3 regions of the Streptomyces sp. P9-2B-2 genome follow, and region 3 is predicted to be linked to each of the others. Evidence: riboswitches for the same ligand, from Rfam matches in the RefSeq annotation. Region 3 holds a riboswitch; each other region holds the start of a gene.
The links. Region 3 has a riboswitch for cobalamin ahead of metE (5-methyltetrahydropteroyltriglutamate--homocysteine S-methyltransferase). Riboswitches for the same ligand answer to the same signal wherever they lie in the genome.

Region 1: it holds a riboswitch for cobalamin, as region 3 does, so the genes downstream of both, QT196_RS12440 (HoxN/HupN/NixA family nickel/cobalt transporter) here and metE (5-methyltetrahydropteroyltriglutamate--homocysteine S-methyltransferase) in region 3, are expected to answer to the same signal.
Region 2: it holds a riboswitch for cobalamin, as region 3 does, so the genes downstream of both, QT196_RS12260 (prenyltransferase/squalene oxidase repeat-containing protein) here and metE (5-methyltetrahydropteroyltriglutamate--homocysteine S-methyltransferase) in region 3, are expected to answer to the same signal.

What each region holds. Positions count from the first base shown of each region.
Region 1 covers NZ_CP129126.1:2,852,020-2,858,735, forward strand. Annotated here, with positions in the region: gene QT196_RS12435 (alpha/beta hydrolase) at 1-536, shown strand, start outside; cobalamin riboswitch at 651-899, shown strand; gene QT196_RS12440 (HoxN/HupN/NixA family nickel/cobalt transporter) at 919-2,067, shown strand; gene QT196_RS12445 (VOC family protein) at 2,192-2,692, opposite strand; gene QT196_RS12450 (DoxX family protein) at 2,886-3,437, opposite strand; gene QT196_RS12455 (enoyl-CoA hydratase/isomerase family protein) at 3,603-4,397, opposite strand; gene QT196_RS12460 (CoA transferase) at 4,394-5,620, opposite strand; gene QT196_RS12465 (M20/M25/M40 family metallo-hydrolase) at 5,669-6,716, opposite strand, start outside.
Region 2 covers NZ_CP129126.1:2,810,181-2,816,896, forward strand. Annotated here, with positions in the region: gene QT196_RS12240 (TetR family transcriptional regulator) at 1-553, shown strand, start outside; gene QT196_RS12245 (ferredoxin) at 770-1,003, opposite strand; gene QT196_RS12250 (aldehyde dehydrogenase) at 1,003-2,454, opposite strand; gene QT196_RS12255 (MBL fold metallo-hydrolase) at 2,754-3,845, shown strand; cobalamin riboswitch at 3,961-4,120, shown strand; gene QT196_RS12260 (prenyltransferase/squalene oxidase repeat-containing protein) at 4,309-5,598, shown strand; gene QT196_RS12265 (SCO2322 family protein) at 5,598-6,296, shown strand; gene QT196_RS12270 (CbiQ family ECF transporter T component) at 6,293-6,716, shown strand, end outside.
Region 3 covers NZ_CP129126.1:495,161-501,876, forward strand. Annotated here, with positions in the region: gene QT196_RS02285 (short-chain fatty acyl-CoA regulator family protein) at 1-535, opposite strand, end outside; gene aceA (isocitrate lyase) at 901-2,184, shown strand; gene aceB (malate synthase A) at 2,362-3,954, shown strand; gene QT196_RS02300 (3-hydroxybutyryl-CoA dehydrogenase) at 3,951-4,832, shown strand; cobalamin riboswitch at 5,003-5,231, shown strand; gene metE (5-methyltetrahydropteroyltriglutamate--homocysteine S-methyltransferase) at 5,394-6,716, shown strand, end outside.

The DNA.
Region 1 (6,716 bases), 2.4 Mb from region 3:
GCGCGCGGGTCGCGCTGGACACCGCCCTCGCCCACCCCGGCCGGGTGACGGCCCTCGCGCTCGCCTCCCCGGGAATCAGCGGCCGCGCCTTCACCGACCCCTTCGTCCTGGCGCACATCAAGGAGCAGGTGGCCGCGATCGGCGCACCGGACGGCGCGGAGCGGTATGTCGAACACTTCCTGCGGATATGGGTGGACGGGCCGCATCGTGAGCCGTCCGCGGTGCACCCGGGATTCCGCGAACGGATGCGTGCCTCGGCCGAGGCCAATGTGGAGGTCCATGCCGACGGGATGGGCGCCGGCATGCCTCTCGAAGTCGGCGCCGCCGACCGCCTCGGGGAGATCCGGGTGCCGACGGTCGTATTCGACGGCGATCTCGACAGCCGGGACATCTCCGCGAACGCCCATGCGATAGCCCTGACCGTCCCGGGCGCCCGAAGGGTCCGAATACCGGGTGCGGCCCATATGGTCAACCTGGAGAACACCCCGCTCTTCGACCACGAACTGCACGCGTTCCTCTCGTCGTTGGACTACTGACTCACCGCGACCGGGCCGCCTACCGCGACCGGCCCCCTGTGACCGGCCCGCCGCGGGCCGTGCCCCCGCCGGTGGCGGAAAACCCCCACACACCTCGCGCCGCGCGGGTGGCGGCTAGAGTGGCCGGGCCGTGGTGTTCGGGAATCCGGTGACGGACCATTGAGGTCCCAGCCCGGAGCGGCCCTCGCCACTGTGATCGGGGAGTTTCCACCCCTTCCGCGGGCGCCTGGCGCGCCCGCGGCGCCACTGACCGCAGCCCGCGGCCGGGAAGGCGGGGGCGGACGCGGACACCCTCCTCCAAGCTCTAAAGGAGCAGGGTGGTACCCCCAAGCCAGGAGACCGGCCACGGCATCTCACGAACTGATCCACGAGGTGCTGGAGCGTGACCGCCCGGATGGCCCTGTCCACCGATACCCCGAACTCCCCTGCCCCCGCCACGTTCCGCTGGCGCCGGCAGGACACCGTCCGTACTGCGGGCCTGATGGCCGTCATAGCCGGGCTGCATATCGTGGCCTTCGGCGTGCTCTTCCTGCTCGTGGTCCCGAACCACTACGCCGTCGGAAGCCAGGCCTTCGGCGTCGGGCTCGGCATCACCGCGTACACCCTCGGTATGCGGCATGCCTTCGACGCCGACCACATCGCCGCGATCGACAACACCACCCGCAAGCTGATGGCCGACGGCAAGCGGCCGGTGTCGGTCGGCTTCTGGTTCGCCCTCGGCCACTCCAGCGTGGTCGTGGCGATGGCAGCCCTGGTGGCCGGCGGCGCCCAGCTCGCCGGCACACTGCTCAACGACGAGTCCCGTACGCACCAGATCCTGGGCACCGTCGGCACCACGGTCTCGGGCACGTTCCTCTACCTCATCGCCGCCCTCAACCTCATCGCGCTGGCCGGGATCTGGCGGGTCTTCCGAGGGATGCGCGACGGCCACTACGACGAGGCCGAGCTGGAGCAGCGCCTCGACGCGCGCGGCTTCATGAACCGCTTCCTCGGGCGGTTCACCCGCTCCATCTCCCGTCCCGGCCAGATGTTCCCGCTCGGCTTCCTCTTCGGGCTCGGCTTCGACACCGCGACCGAGGTGACCCTGATGGTGATGGCGGGCAGCGGTGCGGCGGCGGGCCTGCCCTGGTACGCGATCCTGTGTCTGCCGCTGCTGTTCGCTGCCGGAATGAGCCTGTTCGACACCCTGGACGGCACCTTCATGAACTTCGCCTACCAGTGGGCGTTCGCCAACCCGGTGCGCAAGGTCTACTACAACCTCACCATCACCGGTCTGTCGATCGCCGTCGCCTTCTTCATCGGCACCATCGAGCTGGTGACCGTGCTGCACGACAAGCTCGGCCTCAACGACGCGCTGACCGGCTGGATTTCCGGCCTCGACCTCGACAATGTCGGCTTCGTCATCGTCGGCCTTTTCGTGGTGGTGTGGGCCGCAGCCCTGGCGTACTGGCGTCTGGCCGGCGTCGAAAAGCGCTGGGCGGCGCGAGCCGAGCGAGCAGAGTCGCCGGAGCAGGCCGCTCCGGGTACCTGAGGAACGGCGGCCCGGTGCGGGCTCGCGCGCACCGGCCGCGCCCTCCCGGGGGCCCGAGCCGGCCCGGCGCCCTCCACCGCCCGAGCCGCCCCCGTCCCTCGCCCGCCCGAGCCGGTCCCGCGCCTCAGGTCGCTGAGCCCGCCGCGGCACCCGTCTCCCGGTCCGGCCCCCACTGCTCCAGCGCCGCCGCCAGATCGAGGGGCAGCAGCCGGTCCGGCTGGTCCGGGCCCGGCCAGTCCTCCCGCGGGACCCGCCACATCACCTCGAACTCGTTGCCGTCCGGGTCCTTGGCGTACAGCGATTTGGCGACGAGGTGATCGGTCGATCCCACCAGGGCGCCGCGCTCGACGAGCCGGGTGCGGGCCGCGACGAGTTCGCGGAGCGTGCCGACCTCCCAGGCCAGGTGGTACAGCCCGACCCGCCCGGCCTCGGGCCCGGGCGCGTCCGGGGCCACCGCGAACAGCCCCAGATCGTGATCATTGAGCGAGCCGGGAGCGCTGAGGAACGCGGCCCGCCCCGGTATCTCGACATCCACCGTCAGCCCGAGGGCCTCGGTGTAGAACGCCACCGACCGTGTCACATCGCGGACGTTGAGCACCGCGTGGTTCAGACGTCGTACGGACATGGAACCTGTTCTCCGATCTCCCGGCCGCGACACCGCCGTGGCGCCGCCGCCCTCCCCTGCTTCTGCTCTACCCCGCACACCCCGCCGCTGCCCAGGGCCTGCCGGCCGGTATCCGGTCGGCAGACGTCCCGTCCCTAGCGCACCTCCGGCGCACACGAGACGAGGCGGCCATCTCCGGGGGCTCGCCCCGGCATCACTTCCGTACCAGCAGCACCCCGCCCGCCAGCACCGCACCCAGCACCAGCGCGATCACGCCGTGGACCGTCCGATGGGAGCGCAGAACCGGCAGCAGACGGTCTACGGCGTAGCGACCGGGCCCGGTCAGCGCCAGGGCCGCCGCACCGGCGGTCAGCAGCAGCTCGTACTCCACGCCCTTGGGCACGAAGAAGCCGCCGCCCCACTTCACCGCAAGGGCATTGATCATCGTGCCGACGACCGCGGCCGCGGCCAGCGGCGTGAGCAGCCCGACCGCCAGCCCGAGCCCGCCGAGCGTCTCGCTCAGCCCGGCGACGACGGCCATCATCCGGCCCGCCGGATAGCCGCTCATCGTGAAGAACTGCCCGGTCCCGTCCAGCCCCGGCCCGCCGAACCAGCCGAACAGCTTCTGGGCGCCGTGGGCCGCCATGGTCAGTCCGAGCGCGAGGCGCAGCAGAAGGAGCCCAGTGTCGTAGCCGGCCGGAGAGGGGGCGTGGCGGGTGGGGATGTCGAGGCGGGAGGACGCGAGAGTGCCGAGGGGGGACGTCATCAGGAGCCGCTCTTTCGCAGGTCGGGACCGGCCCCGCGAGGCCGCGAACAATTACTTGAAACTTCAAGTCACTGTTCCGACGATACACAGCACCCCCACGGCGAACAACAGCGCCTGCGGCGGGCCTGAGGCCCTCACCTCCCGCCCGCCGCACGTCCTCCCTGCTCAGAGCGGGAGGGGCGGATCCGGTGCGGCTGTCGAGGACGGCCCGAGGAAGGCGGCGATCGCCGGGCCGAAGTACGACCGCGCCACCGCGGGCCGCGGATTGACGGCGGTGGCCGTCCGCTGCGGCCCCAGCACGGCGCCGACCGCCAGCTTGGCGGCGTGGATCGCCGCCGGCGGCTGCTCGGCGATGGCAGCGGTGAGCCGGCCGGTGCGGTCGGTGAGTTGCGCCTCGGGCACCTGGTGATCGGCCAGTCCGAGCGCCACCGCCGTGCGGGCGTCGACCAGCCGGCCGGTGTAGAGCAACTCCCGGGCCACGGACGGTCCGGCCAGGGCCACCATGCGGGCGGCGAAGGCGGGGCTGGCGAGGATGCCGAGCCGGGCGATCGGCATCCCGATCCGGGCGGAATCCGCCATCAGCCGCAGGTCGCAGGCGAGGGCGAGCTGGCATCCCGCTCCGGCGGCGACCCCGCGGATCTCGGCGATCACCGGGACGGGGCAGTTCTCGATCGCGGAGAACGCCTCTTCCATGTGCGCGAAGGACTCCTCGACGTAGCCGGGTTCCGCGTCCACCCAGTCGGTCATGTCGGAGCCCGCGCAGAACGTGTCCCCGTGCCCGCGGATCACCAGCACCCGCAGCGACCGGCAGGCGCCGAGTTCCCCGACCTGCCGGGCCAGCCGCGCCCAGGCCTCGCCGGGGAGGGCGTTGCGCCGGCTGCCGTCACCGATCCGGATCTCGGCGACCGCCCCGGACCGGACCGTCGCGATGCTGACGTCGGGGGCGGGTACGGCGGTCATTTCGCGGCCTTTCGCGCACACAGGTCGGACCACTTCTGCGGGTCGACACCCATGGCGGTCAGCACCTGTGCGGTGTGCTCCCCGTGCCGCGGTGGCGGTGTGCGCACGGTCGCGGGGTGGTCGGACAGCTTGATGGGCGAGGCGAGGGTGCGCAGGGTGCCGGCGTCGGGGTGGTCGAGTTCGGTGACCATGCCGCGCGCGACGACCTGGGGGTGCCGCAGGGCCTCGTCGACGGTGTTGATCGGCCCGACGGGTATCTCCGCCTCGGTCAGCAGCACGGCCCATTCCTTGGCACCACGGGCACCCAGCGCGCGCTCGATGAGCGGGAGCAGCTCCTCGCGATGGCGGACCCGGTCCGGGTTGGTCGCGAAGCGTGGGTCGTCAGCGAGTGCGGCGAGCCCGATCGCGGTGGCGAAGCGGCGCCACAGCCCGTCGTTTCCGGCAGCGACCATGAGGTGACCGTCGGCGGTGGGAAACGCCTGGTAGGGCACGATCGTGGGATGGGCCGAACCGTAGCGCTGCGGGACGCTGCCGGAGGCGAAGTACCCACCGGCGACATAACTCAGCCAGGCCACCTGGCCGTCCAGCAGCGACACATCGACCCAGTCGCCGGTGCCGGTGTGCTCGCGGTTGCGGAGGGCGGCGAGAATGCCGATGGCGGCCCACATCCCGGCGGCCAGGTCGGCCGGCGACACCCCGAAGCGCACGGGCGGCCCGGTGGGTTCGCCGGTCACGCTCATGACGCCGCTGACCGCCTGCGCGATCGCGTCGTAGCCGGGCTCGTTCCGGTACGGCCCGGTCTGCCCGTAGCCGCTGACCGAGGCGTACACCACGGCCGGATTCCGTTCGCGGACCTCCTGGTAGCCCAGGCCGAGGCGGGCCGCCGTACCGGGCCGGAAGTTCTCCACGACGACATCGGCGGTGGTGGCCAACTCCCGTATCAGGCGCAGGCAGTCGGGGTCCTTGAGGTCGACGGCGATACCGCGCTTGTTGCGGTTGACGCTGTGGAAGTACGCCGCGTCCTCGCCCTGGAAGGGCGGCCCCCAGGCACGGGTGTCATCGCCGGAGACGGTGTCCTCGACCTTGATCACATCAGCGCCCAGGTCGGCCAGCACCATGGTGCAGAACGGCCCCGACAGGATGCGGGACAGATCGAGGACCTTCAGACCGGTGAGGGCTCCGTCGTGAACGAGCCAGGGCTTGGGCTGTGGTGTGGTGCGCATTGCGGTGTCACGCCTCTGTTCCAGTGGGTTTCGCCGGGCGGCCGGACGTCAGGCGCCCAGTTCGAGCAGGAGCTCCATGCAGATGGCGGTGGCGTCGAGGAAGTAGTCGACGCGCAGGTTCTCGTTGGGCGCGTGGTTGGCCTGGTCGGCGTTGGCCAGCGGCAGGCCGATGCTGGGCACGCCGAGGATCCCGGTGAAGATCCAGTCGGGAAGCGTGCCGCCATAGGCGGGGATCAGCAGCGGGTCACGCCCGGTCACCCGGGAGATGGCACGCGCCACCCTGGGCGTATGGGGGTTGTCGATCGAGGTCCGGGACGCCGGTACGCCACCGGCCATGGTGACCGTCACCTCGGGGGCATGGGCCCGCAGATGTGCGGCCACCCGCTCGAAGACGGTCTGCGGATCCTGGCCCGCCGTCAGCCGGATGTCGACGCCCGCCTCCGCGGTGTCGGGGATGATCGTCCGGTCCACATCCCCCGTGGTGATCCCGTTGATCGTGAGCGTGGGACGGTCGGCCAGCCGCTCGTAGAAGGACAGTCCGTTGAACGCGGGGTCCATCTCGGTGAGTCCGATTTCCCCGAGGACTTCCTGGAGGTCGAGCGGGAGGGCGGCGAACGCGGCGCGGTCAGCGTCGGACAGCGGTTCCCGGCCGTCGTCGAAGCCCTCGACGAGGACCCGGCCGCTGGTGTCCTTGAGACTGGCCAGCGCCTGCACCAGCTGCCATGCCGGGTTGGGCGCGACATTGCCGAAGTTGCCGGAATGCAGCGGACGGCTCGCACCGGTCGCGCCGATCCGGAGCTGGAGCATGCCGCGGACCCCGTGCGAGACACACCATTCACCGGACTCGTGCACCGAACGGTCGCTCCAGACCACGAGATCGCAGTCGAACAGCTCCTTGTGCGCGCGCAGGGTGTCCGCCAGTGTGGGGCTGCCGATCTCCTCCTCGCCGTCGAGCAGCACCGTGACCGTGCAGGGGAGCGCGCCGAGGTGCTCGTCGAACAGGCGCAGCGCCTGCAGATGCGCATAGTGCTGCCCCTTGTTGTCACCGGTGCCGCGCCCCCAGATCCGCCCGTCCCGCAGGACAGGTGTGAAGGGT
Region 2 (6,716 bases), 2.3 Mb from region 3:
CCGCATCCTGCACACCAGCGCCAAGCTGGCGTCCCGTGGTGGCTTCGACGCCGTGCAGATGCGCGAGGTCGCCGAGTCCTCGGGCGTCGCGCTCGGCACCCTCTACCGCTACTTCCCCTCCAAGGTGCATCTGCTGGTCGCCACCATGCAGGACCAGCTGCAGCACATGCACGAAACGCTGCGCAAGCGCCCGCCGTCGGAGCAGGATCCGGGCGCACGGGTGGCCCAGACCCTGATGAGGGCGTTCCGCGCACTCCAGCGCGAGCCGCATCTCGCGGACGCGATGGTGCGCGCACTGACCTTCGCGGACCGCTCCGTCAGCCCCGAGGTGGACACCGTCTCCCGGCTGACCACCGCGATCATCCTCGACGCGATGGGCCTGGACGGCCCCGCCACCCCCGAGCAGCTCTCCGCGGTCCGCGTCATCGAGCACACCTGGCACTCGGCCCTGATCACCTGGCTCTCGGGCCGCGCCTCGATCGCCCAGGTGAAGATAGACATCGAGACGGTCTGCCGCCTGATCGAGGTCACTTCGGGGGAACGGGGACGCTGAGGGCGGGGGCGGGGGGCCGCGTGCCACCCCGTCGGCCCGCGCGCACCCCGCCTTGTCGGGCCCGCGCGCGTTAACCCCGCCTTTGCCGTGGGTAGTTGGCCCGCAAGGGGCCCACCGGACCCCTACGGGACTCCGCCCCACGCCCCCTACGGGCCCCGGCCACGTGGCTCCCGCCCCGCGCCCCGGCTCGCCTCTCCCCGGCCGTGCCGCCCTCGCTCACTCCTCCGGTGGGAACACCGCCTCGCCGCTGTCGGCCACGGTGAGGGTGATCGCTTCCACGGGGCACCCCTCGGCCGCGGCCAGCACGCTCTCGGCGGCGTCCGTCTCCGGTGCCGCCGGATGCGACTGCCGCGCCGAGTCGAGGCGGAAGCCGTCCGGCGCGGCCGCGGCGCACATCCCCGACCCGATGCAGACGTTCCGGTCCACCACCACCTGCCAGCGGTCCCCCATCAGGCACCCGCCGGCAGATGGATCATCTTGTGCTCCAGGTATTCGCCGAAGCCCTCGGGCCCGAACTCCCGCCCGATGCCGGAGTTCTTGTAGCCGCCGAACGGGCCGAGCATGTCGATGCTGAAGGTGTTCACCGAGTACGTGCCGGTGCGCACCTGCCGGGCGATCTCGATGCCGTGGTCGACGTCGGCCGTCCACACCGAGCCGGAGAGCCCGTAGTCGGAGTCGTTGGCGATCCGCACCGCCTCCGCCTCGTCGTCGTACGGCAGCAGACAGATGACCGGGCCGAAGATCTCCTCACGGGCGATCCGCATGGAGTTGGCGACCTCGCCGAAGAGGGTCGGCTCGACGTACCAGCCGGTGGTCTGCCCCTTGGGGCGGCCGCCGCCGGTCAGCACCTTGGCGCCCTCCTGCTGTCCGAGCGCGATGTAGTCCAGCGAGCGCTGCTGCTGACGGCGGGCGACCAGCGGGCCGATTTCGGTGGCCGGATCCAGCGGGTCGCCGACGGTGAGCGCCGAGGCGGCCGCGGTGAACCGCTCGGCGATCTCGTCGTAGTGGCTGCGCGGGGCGAGGATCCGCGTCTGGGCCACACACGCCTGGCCGTTGATCATCCAGGCGAACGGCACGATGCCGGCCACCGCCGCGTCCAGATCCGCGTCCGGCAGGATCACCGCCGCGGACTTGCCGCCGAGCTCCAGCGTGACCCGGCTGAGGTTGCGGGCCGCGACCTCCATGACCCGCTTGCCGGCCGCCACCGAGCCGGTGAACGACACCTTGTCCACGCCGGGGTGCCCGACCAGGTACTCGCTCACCTCGCGGTCCGCCGGCAGGATCGACAGCACCCCCGCCGGCAGCCCGGCCTCCGTCGCGATCTCCGCGAGCAGATACGCGTCCAGCGGGGTCTCGGGTGACACCTTCAGCACCACCGAGCAGCCGGCCAGCAGCGCCGGCGCGAGCTTGGCGGCGGCGGTGAACTGCGGGACGTTCCACGGCACCACGGCCGCGACCACCCCGACCGGTTCCCGCCGCACCAGCAGCGGGCCCAGCACCCCGCCCCGCCGCTCCTCGAACGGGAAGTCGCGGGCCACCGTGAGCGCCGCGTCCCACACCAGCATCGCGGCCAGCGACTGCACCATGACGCCGGAGGTGAACGGGGTGCCGTTCTCCGCGCTGATGACCTTGGCGATCTCCTCGCTGCGGGCCGCGAAGGCGTCCTTGATACGGGTCACCACCGCGATCCGGTCCGCCAGCGGGGCGTTGGCCCACACCCCGGACGCGAAGGACGTACGGGCCGCGGCCACCGCACGGTCGACATCGGCCCGCGAGGCGTGCGGCACCCGGCCGATGACCTGTTCGGTGTGCGGCGAGACGACCTCGATCGTGTCCCGGCCGGCCGGATCGGCCCACTCTCCGCCTATGTAGAGCTTTCCGTGCTCGACGAGGTCGCTCATCGCTGCCGCCTCCCGCGGGTCGGCCGCCTGTTCCGGCGGTCCCTGCCGGTTCACTGTCGTTGCCGGTTCGCTGACGCTGCTGGTTCGCTGTCGTTGTCGAGGTGCCTCGGGCGCACTTGTTGACGAGGCATCAGGCCACTCACCTCAGGAACTGATACCAGTTCTAGTTGGAGGAGTCCACGGCGCCGACCGAATCCCAACTCGCCCTGTCGGAAGGGGCACTTCAAGCCGCTTTGAAACCAGTTCTAGTTATAGTGAGGCCGGGTACCGGGTGTATGCCACACCGAGAGGGGACCGGGATGACCGCGCAGGTGACCGACCACAAGGGCGGGGTGTGGAGCATCGCTGTCCCCATCCCGGACAACCCGCTCGGCCACACCCTCGTCCACCTCCTGGAGACCGACCGCGGGCCGGTGCTCATCGACACCGGCTGGGACGACCCGGACTCCTGGGACACCCTCGTCGCCGGCGTCACCGCCTGCGGCTTCGCCCTCACCGACCTCCACGGCGTCCTGATCACCCACCACCACCCCGACCACCACGGCCTGTCCGCCAAGGTCCGGGAGGCCTCCGGCGCCTGGATCGCGATGCACGCCGCCGACACCGCGGTGGTCCGCCGCACCCGCGCGGCCGAACCGGGCCAGTGGCTCGACTACCTCCTCGCCAAACTCACGGCGGCGGGCGCACCGGACGACCATCTGGCGCCGCTGCGGAAGGCCCGCGCCACAGGGAACGGCCGGAAACCACCCGGCCGACGGGCCGCGCTGCCGGACCGCGGCATCGACCCCGGCGAACTGCTCGACCTGCCGGGACGCCGGGTACGCGCCATCTGGACGCCCGGCCACACCCCCGGCCATGTGTGCCTCCACCTGGAGGAGGAGCACCCCTCGGCGCGGAAGCCCGGCTTCGGCCGGCTGTTCTCCGGCGACCACCTCCTGCCCGGCATCACCCCGCACATCGGCCTGTACGAAGCTCCGGACGCGGAGGGGAGCCCGCCCGGCCCGCACGGCCCGCACGGTATGGAGAGCTCCGGGGAGGACGCCGACCCCTTGGGCGACTACCTCGACTCCCTCGAACGCGTCGGCCGGCTCGGCCCCGCCGAAGTGCTGCCCGCCCACCAGCACGCCTTCACCGACGCGGGCGGCCGGGTGCGCGACCTCATCGCCCACCACGAAGAGCGGCTGGCCCAGCTCAGGGCCCTGCTCCAGGAGCCGCGCACCGTCTGGGAGCTCGCCGTGGCCATGGAGTGGAACCGCCCGTGGGAGCAGATCCCTTACGGCTCTCGCAACATCGCCGTCTCGGAGGCCGAGGCCCATTTGCGCCGCCTGGTGAAGCAGGGGCGGGCGGAGTGGGTGCCGGGGTCGGATCCGGTGCGGTATCAGGCGGTGTGAGGGGCGGGCCTCTCGTCTTGCCGCTGTCCCGTACCCGGCTCGCGCGCCGCTCCGCCCCGGCTCGTGCCGGATTTCGTCGGCTCGTACGTGCGAGCGAGCGCCCGTCGGGTGCCGGTTAAGGTGTGCGGGACAACTTCATCCGTACCCGATCGGGGGAAGCCGGTGGAAATCCGGCGCTGACCCGCAACCGTGAGGACGGCCCGCCCGTACCGCGCCGACTGGCCGGCAGGACGGCCGTACGAGCCGGAGCACCCGAGGGGGCACGACCAAGGCTCCCGCCACCGGAACCGTCCGCCGCACGGACGGCCGGTGCGCGGCACCGTCGAGGTATACGGAGCTGAGCCCGGTGCCACCGCGTCCGCGATCCAAAGGGATCGTCGCGCGGGCGGTCGGCCGAGCGCGGCTGCGTACATCGCCGCGACCCGACCCGAGAGGCACCGACCCGATGGCTCCCATGGCTTCCATGGCTCACCAGGCCCCCCTGACGCACCCCGTCGCCTTCCTGGCACGCCGCGCCGCCACGGCGCTGGCAGCCGCGGCGGTGCTGGGCGCGGCCGCTGCCCCCGCCGCGTACGCCGACGCCGCCGCCCCGTCCGCGTCCCCCAAGAAGCTGCCGGACGGCCTGTACGGCACCAAGGACCCGCAGTACGACGGGGTGTGGCGGCAGTCGCTCGCGCTGCTGGCGCAGGACACCGTGGGGGTGCGGCCGGCCGCGTCCGGCGTGCGCTGGCTGGTCGGGCAGCAGTGCGCCGACGGCGCGTTCACCGCCTTCCGCGCCGAGCCCGGCAAGCCCTGTGACGCCAAGACCATGCGGGACACCAACCAGACGGCCGCCGCGGTGCAGGCGCTGGCCGCGCTCGGCGGGCACAGCGACACCGTGAAGAAGGCCGTCGGCTGGCTGAAGTCGGTGCAGAACGATGACGGCGGCTGGAGCTCGATGCCCGGTTCGCCCAGCGACGCCAACTCCACGTCCGTGGTCATCGGCGCACTCGCGGCGGCGGGCGAGAAGCCGCAGTCGGTGACCTCGAAGAAGGGCGACAAGACCCCGTACGACGGGCTGCTCACCTTCCAGCTGGGCTGCGACGCGAAGGAGGGCGAGCGCGGCGCGTTCACCTTCCAGCTCAAGGGCGCCGCCCCGAACGCCGACGCCACCGCGGCGGCCGCGACCGGAGCGCTCGGCAAGGGCTTCGTCGTCGCGCCCGCGGACCAGCGGGCAGACACCCTGGTCAAGCCGCTGAGCTGCAAGGACGGCGGGGACGCGAAGAAGGACGATCCGGAGCGGGCCGCGTCGGGCGGCAGCGCCTACCTCGTCGCGCAGCTCGACAAGAACGGACAGCATCTGCTCTCCGCGATGCCGGGCGCCGAGAAGCAGCCCGATGTCGGCAACACCGCCGACGCCGTGGTGGCGCTGGCGGCCGGCGGGCACGGTGCCGCTGCCGCGAAGCCGCTGAAGTGGCTGGAGAAGAACGCCACGGACTGGGCCAAGCAGAACGGGCCCGCCGCCTACGCCCAGCTGGTGCTGGCCGCGCACGCCACCGGCACCGACCCGCGTTCCTTCGGCGGCACCGACCTGGTGGCCGCGCTCAACGCCACCGGCCCCAAGCCGGCCGCCGCGGCGCAGAAGGACACCGGGGACGCCGACGACGCCGCGGGCGGTGGCGGCATCGGGGTGTGGTGGGTCATCGGCGTCGGCCTCGCCATCGGCGCCGGTATCGGGTTCCTGCTGAGCAGCCGTAAGAAGAATCAGCTCTGATGCGGCGTACCAGGATCGCCGGCGCCGTGCTGCTGGCCGGTACGGTCACCGGCCTGGCCGCCGGGCCCGCGCAGGCGCAGGAGTACCGCTACTGGTCGTTCTGGGACGGCAAGGGCGGCTCCTGGGCGTATGCCACCGAGGGGCCGGCCACCCAGCGGCCGGCCGACGGCGCGGTCGAGGGCTTCCGCTTCACCGTCGGCGCGGACTCCGCCGGGGCGGGCAAGCCGCGCCCGGCCGCCGACTTCGACGCGATCTGCCGCGACACCCCCGCCAAGGACGGCCGCAAGCGGATCGGCCTCGTGCTGGACTTCGGCACCGCGGCGGACGCGCCCGGCGGCGAGCGGCCGCCGAAGGCCAGGACGGAGTGTGCGCAGGTGCCGGAGGACGCCTCGGCGGGCGAGGCGCTGGCGGCGGTCGCCCGGCCGCTGCGCTATGACGCCAACGCCCTGCTGTGTGCCATCGGCGGCTATCCGAAGGCGGGATGCGCGGACGCGGTGAACGGGTCGAAGGACGGGGCGAAGGGGTCCGGGTCCTCCGCTGCGCCGTCCTCGGGAGCGGCGGAGGACCGTGCCGACGGGGACGACGGGGGCAGTGGAAGCGGTGACGGCGGGCCGTCCGCCGGGCTGCTCGGCGGGGCCGCGGCCGTCGTCGCCCTGGGTGCGGCGGCGGTGTGGCAGGCACGCCGCCGACGCGGATGAGCGCCCCGCAGGCGACCCGTACCACCGCGCTGCACGCCGGCGCCTGGTGGCTGTGGGCGCTGGGCCTGGCCACCGGGGCCTCCCGCACCACCGATCCGCTGCTGCTGGGGCTGCTGGTGGGGGTGGCCGGGTATGTCGTCGCGGCGCGTCGTACGGACGCGCCGTGGGCCCGCTCGTACGGTGCGTTCGTCAAGCTCGGGCTGGTCGTGATCGTCATCCGGCTGGTCTTCGCCTTCTTCCTCGGCTCGCCGATCCCCGGTACCCACACCCTCGTCACGTTGCCCGAAGTGCCGCTGCCGGACTGGGCGAAGGGCGTCCGGATCGGCGGCCGGGTCACCGCGGAGGGCATGATCTTCGCCCTGTACGACGGACTCAAACTGGCCACTCTCCTCATCTGTGTGGGCGCCGCCAATGCGCTCG
Region 3 (6,716 bases):
TGCGCAGGACCTCGCCGGGGCGAATGCCGAGTTCGGTGGCGAGGTCCTCAGCGGCGAGGTCGGCGTCGTGGAGGTAGTTGCGGCGGCGGTAGAAGAACTCGCGGATCTCCTCGTGCGGGGAACGCGGCAGTGTGCCCACGGCCTGTCCCCTGCCCTCCGCGGCTTCGGCCAGCCGCTCGGCGAGCTGGTGGTTGCGCCGGCCCAGGTCGACGAGCACTCCGGCGACCGCGGGCATACGGGAGGCGAGTTCCGCGAGGTCCGAGGGGGACACCTGGCTCGTGGCAATCTCGTTGGCGAGGGCATCGCGCAGATCGGCGACGAGCCGGCCGGTGTCACGTTCCGAGAAGAACCCCGCGTCGACGCCGAAGGCCTCGGTGAGGCGAAGCAGGACGGGGACGGTCAGCGGCCTTGAGTCGTGCTCCATCTGGTTGAGGTAGCTGGGCGAGATCTCCAGCATCCGCGCCAGGGCCGCCTGGCTCAGGCGCCGCTCCTCGCGAAGCCGTCGCAGACGCGCTCCCGCATAGGTCTTGCTCACGATGATGTCGTCCCTCTCCGCAGGATTTCCCGCCCGATCCTAAGCACAACCTCGCCGAACCGAACCTTCGCAAGGTTGGCAAAGAGGGCCAAGAAGATTCGCGGAACTTGGCATGCGTCCATGGTTGATGGCACTCAGTGCCGGTGCCAGAGTCTGAGTACGGCCCGCCGGAACCGGCGACCGAAGCGGAACACCGGGCACGATCCAGGCCCTGACGTCGGAGATCCCGGCCGTTCCGGACGGAAGTTCGCGCAACATTGCTCACCATTGAACGCGCAGGGACCTCCGGCGGGCCGCATCAGAAATAGGCACCCAGTGCCACCTTCGCACTTTTCACGAGATACAGGCAGACCCGGGAGACGGTCATGGCACAGACAAGCACGACAACGGCCGCAGAGCTGGCGCAGCGGTGGGCGGCCGACCCGCGCTGGAAGGGGATCGAGCGCACCTATGGCGCGGAGGAGGTGGTGCGGCTGTCAGGCAGTGTCCGTGAGGAGCACACGCTGGCCCGGCGCGGCGCCGAGCGGCTGTGGCGGCAGCTGCATGAGCAGGACTACGTCCACGCGCTGGGTGCGCTGACCGGCGGTCAGGCGGTCCAGCAGGTCAAGGCCGGTCTCCAGGCCATCTACCTGTCGGGGTGGCAGGTCGCGGCCGACGCCAACCAGGCCGGTCACACCTACCCCGACCAGAGCCTCTACCCCGCCAACTCCGTGCCGCAGGTGGTCCGTCGGATCAATAACGCGCTGCTGCGGGCCGACCAGATCGCCACCGCGGAGGGCGGCAGCGACACCACGGACTGGCTCGCGCCGATCGTGGCCGATGCCGAGGCCGGCTTCGGCGGGCCGCTCAACGCCTTCGAGCTGACCAAGGCGATGATCGCGGCGGGTGCGGCCGGTATCCACTACGAGGACCAGCTCGCCTCCGAGAAGAAGTGCGGCCACCTCGGCGGCAAGGTCCTCGTCCCCACCGGCCAGCACATCCGCACCCTGAACGCCGCGCGTCTCGCCGCCGATATCGCCGACGTGCCGACCCTGATCGTCGCCCGTACGGATGCCCTCGCGGCGAACCTGCTGACCAGCGACATCGACGAGCGGGACGCCGAGTTCGTCACGGGCGAGCGCACCGCCGAGGGCTTCTACCGGGTCCGCAACGGCATGGCGCCGGTCATCGCCCGCGGTCTGGCCTACGCCCCGTACGCCGACCTGATCTGGGTCGAGACCGGCACCCCGGACCTGGCCCAGGCCCGCGAGTTCGCCGAGGCGATCCACGCCGAGCACCCCGACCAGATGCTGGCCTACAACTGCTCGCCGTCCTTCAACTGGAAGGCCGCCCTCGACGACGACCAGATCGCCAAGTTCCAGCGCGAACTGGGCGCGATGGGCTACCGGTTCCAGTTCATCACCCTGGCCGGGTTCCACTCCCTCAACCACGGCATGTTCGACCTGGCCCGCGGCTACGCCGAGTCCGGCATGACGGCCTATGTCGACCTCCAGGAGAAGGAGTTCGCCGCCCAGGCCCAGGGCTTCACTGCCGTCAAGCACCAGCGCGAGGTCGGCACCGGCTACTTCGACCAGGTCTCCACCGCCCTCAACCCGGCCTCTTCGACCACCGCGCTCAGCGGCTCCACGGAGGAGGAGCAGTTCCACTAGGAACTGCCCGGCTTCTCCGGGCCCGCCGGGCACCGTTGGCCCGGCTGTCAGCCCCCCATGGCTCGGCGCGTACGCGTTCGGCCGCCCCGTATCCAGGTGAGGGCCGGACGACCGTCTCCGTCCGGCCCTCACCGCCCCTCACCACCCCGCTCCGCTCCGCCCGTTGAGGAGATGCGCATGACCACCACCGAACTGACCAGCCGTGTCCAGGTGCTCGGCGCACCGGGCGACCGCTCCGACGAGATCCTCACGCCCGACGCCCTCGACTTCATCGGGCGCCTCACCCGGACGTTCTCCGGCCGGTACCGCGATGTCCTCACCGAGCGCCGCCGCCGCGCCCTTCGCCTCTCGTCCGGTGCCCCGCTCGACTTCTCGCTGGCCACCACCGCCGTCCGCGCCGATCCGCACTGGCGGGTCGCCCCGCCCGCACCGGGTCTCACCGACCGGCGGGTGGAGATCACCGGGCCGCCGGAGCGCCGGACGACGGTCGACGCACTCAACTCCGGAGCGCAGGTCTGGCTGGCCGACTTCGAGGACGCCACCTCCCCCACCTGGGAGAACATCATCGGCGGTCAGCTGAACCTGCTGGACGCCATCGAGCGGCGCATCGACTTCACCGCACCCGACGGCACGGAGTACCGCCTCGGCGAACGGCTGGCGACCATCGTCGTCCGTCCCCGCGGCTGGCACCTCACCGAGGACCATCTCCTCGTCGACGGCCGCCCCGTCCCCGCCTCGCTCGTCGACTTCGGCCTGTACTTCTTCCACTGCGCACAGCGCCAGATCGACGCCGGCTCCGGCCCGTACTTCTACTTGCCCAAGCTGGAGAACGCCTTCGACGCCCGGCTGTGGAACGACGTGTTCGTCCTCGCCCAGGAGCTGCTCGGCATTCCGCGGGGCACCATCCGTGCCACCGTCCTGATCGAGACGGTCACCGCGGCCTTCGAGATGGAGGAGATCCTCTACGAGCTGCGCGAACACAGCGCGGGCCTCAACGCGGGCCGCTGGGACTACCTCTTCAGCCTGATCAAGATCTTCGCGCACCGCCCCGACTTCTCGCTCCCCGACCGGAAGCGGGTCACCATGACGGCGCCCTTCCTGCGCGCCTACACGGAGCTGCTCGTGCGCACCTGCCACCAGCGCGGCGCGCACGCCATCGGCGGCATGACCGCGCATGTGCCCGGCCACGACGCGCAGGCCGACGGGGCCGCGCTCGCCACGGTGCGGCTCGACAAGGAGCGCGAAGCCGAGGACGGCTTCGACGGGACGTGGGTCGCCCACCCCGCGCTCGTCCCCTTCTGCCGCGAGATCTTCGACAGTGTGCTGGGCGAGCGGCCGCATCAGATCGACCGCACCCGGGAGGACGTCGAGGTTTCGGCCGACGTGCTCCTCGCCGTGCGGCGCACCGCGGGACCGCCCACCGCGGACGGGGTGCGCGCCAACATCGCGGTCGCCCTGCGCTACTTCGACGCCTGGCTGCGCGGCACCGGCGCCGTGGCGCTCGACGGGCTCATGGAGGACGCGGCGGCCGCCGAGATCGCCCGGGCGCAGATCTGGCAGTGGCTGCGCCACGGCGTCGTCGACCGGGACACCGTGCTCGGCCTCCTTGACGAGGAGATCGCCCGCCTGGGAGCCGAGTACCCCTGGGCACGGACCGAAGAGGTGCGGGAAATCTTCGAACGGAACGGGCTGGCAAGGGAGTTGCCCGCTTTCTTCACCCCGGACGCCTACGCCCGTCACCTCGTGCAGCGGGCCGAGGTCACGGCATGAGCGCCGCACCGAACCCCGCGATCCGGCGGGTCGGAGTCGTCGGCGGCGGCCAGATGGGGGCGGGGATCGCCGAGGTGTGTGCCCGCGCCGGCCTCGACACCGTGCTCTGTGAGGCGGATGCGACCGCGGCCCGCGCCGCCCGCGAGCGGCTGGCCATTTCGCTCGAACGCGCCGTCCAGCGCGGCAAGCTGGACCGCATCTCGGCCGAGGACACCCTCACCCGGACGGTCTTCACCGGCAGCCTTGACGACCTCGCCGACCGGCAGCTCGTCATCGAGGCCATCGTCGAGAACACCGAGGCCAAGACCGACGTCTTCACCGCACTCGACAAGATCGTCGAGGATGAGGAGGCGATCCTGGCGACGAACACCTCGGCCATCCCCGTCATGCGGCTGGGCATGGCCACCCGCCGCGCGGACCGCGTCCTGGGGCTGCACTTCTTCAACCCGGTCCCGGTGCTGCCGCTGGTCGAGGTCGTCACCTCCCTGCACACCGCACCGGCGACGGTCGCCGCCGCCGAGGAGTTCGTCACCGGCACTCTGGCCAAGACGGTCGTCCGGTCCCAGGACCGGGCCGGGTTCGTCGTCAACGCCCTGCTCGTGCCGTACCTCCTCGCCGCCATCCGAATGGCCGAGTCCGGCTTCGCCACCGCCGCCGATGTGGACGCGGGCATGGAGCTGGGCTGCGCCCACCCGATGGGCCCGCTCAAGCTCGCCGATCTGATCGGGCTGGACACCGTGGCCTCCATCGCGCAGTCCCTCTACGACGAGTTCAAGGAACCCCTCTACGCACCGCCGCCGCTGCTGCAACGCATGGTGGAGGCCGGGCTGCTGGGCCGTAAGACGGGGCGCGGGTTCCACACCTACGACCAGGGCTGAGGGTCCTGGGTCGCCGCCGGGTTGAGGGACCCGGGCGGTGTGCGGAGCGGAGCGCGGAACGGATGACTGAGGCCGTTCCGCGCCCTGCCGCGTCCCAAACCGCGCCCCGCCGGTGTCTCATCTCACAGTCCGGCATGTGAGCAGAGGTGTGCGATAGGGGGCCCGCGTCCTACGCTGGCCGGGCAACAGGTTCGCCCCGTCCGCCAGACGGGCCGCGTCGTAAGAGGGAACCCGGTGAGAATCCGGGACTGCCCCGCAGCGGTAAGTGGGAACGACCGCCGTCATACGCACTGAATCCGGGCCGCGGATTCGGGAAGCGACGGCCAGTAGATGCCCGCCGGAGGATTCCGGCAGGCGTGCCCGCGAGTCCGAAGACCTGCCCGTTGCCCGTGCACGCCCATGCGTGGACGGATATCCCGGTGACCTCGAGGGCGGGTCGGCGTACATACCAGGCGGACACGTGCGTCGCGAACGCACCGTGGTTCCGTCGGGTTCGTCATCCCTTCGCGCTTCTCGTTCCGTCCCGGGACTTCAAGAGACATATCCGCGAAGGAGAGTTCCGTGACAGCTAAGCCCGCAGCCGCGGCAGCACGGGCCACCGTGTACGGCTACCCCCGCCAGGGACAGCACCGGGAACTGAAGAAGGCCATCGAGGGGTACTGGAAGGGCCGCGTCGCCGCGGACACCTTGCTGGAGACCGCGAAGGACCTGCGCCGTTCGAACTGGCAGCAACTGGCCGACGCCGGCATCCATGAGGTGCCCACCGGTGACTTCTCGTACTACGACCATGTGCTGGACACCAGCGTCATGGTCGGTGCCGTCCCGGACCGTCACCGGGACGCCGTCGCGGCCGACGCCCTCGACGGCTACTTCGCGATGGCGCGCGGCACCCAGGACGTGGCGCCGCTGGAAATGACCAAGTGGTTTGACACCAACTACCACTACCTGGTGCCCGAGTTGGGCCCGGACACCGTCTTCAGCGCCGACTCCGGCAAGCAGGTGGCCGAGCTGAAGGAGGCCCTCGCACTCGGCCTCGCTGCCCGGCCGGTGCTCGTCGGGCCGGTCACCTATCTGCTGCTGTCGAAGCCCGCTCCCGGTGTCGCCGCGGACTTCGAGCCGCTGACCCTGCTCGACCGGCTGCTGCCGGTCTACGCCAAGGTCCTGGCCGATCTGCGGGCCGCCGGTGCCGAGTGGGTGCAGCTCGACGAGCCCGCCCTCGTCCAGGACCGCACGCCGGCCGAGCTGAACGCCGCCGCGCGCGCCTACCGCGATCTGGGCACCCTCACCGACCGCCCGAAGCTCCTGGTCGCCTCGTACTTCGACCGGCTCGGCGACGCCCTGCCCGTCCTGGCCAAGGCTCCGGTGGACGGTCTGGCGCTCGACTTCACCGACGCGGCCGCGGCCAACCTCGACGCGCTGGCGGCCGTCGGCGGACTCCCGGGTAAGCGCCTGGTGGCGGGCGTGGTCAACGGCCGCAACATCTGGATCAACGATCTGGAGAACTCGCTGGCCACCCTCGGCACCCTGCTCGGCCTCGCCGACCGGGTCGATGTGGCCGCGTCCTGCTCGCTGCTGCATGTGCCGCTGGACGCCGCGGTCGAGCGCGAGATCGACCCGCAGATCGCCCGCTGGCTGGCCTTCGCCAAGCAGAAGACCGCGGAGCTGGTGACCCTGGCACGGGGACTGGCGCAGGGCACCGACACCGTCGCCGCCGAACTCGCCGCGAACCGCGCCGATCTGGCCTCCCGGGCCACGTCCGCCCTCACCCACGCCCCGGCCGTACGCGCCCGGGCGGCGGCCGTCACCGACGCCGACGGCCGCCGCTCACAGCCGTACGCCGAGCGCGCCGCCGCCCAGCGCGCCCACCTCGGGCTGCCGCTGCTG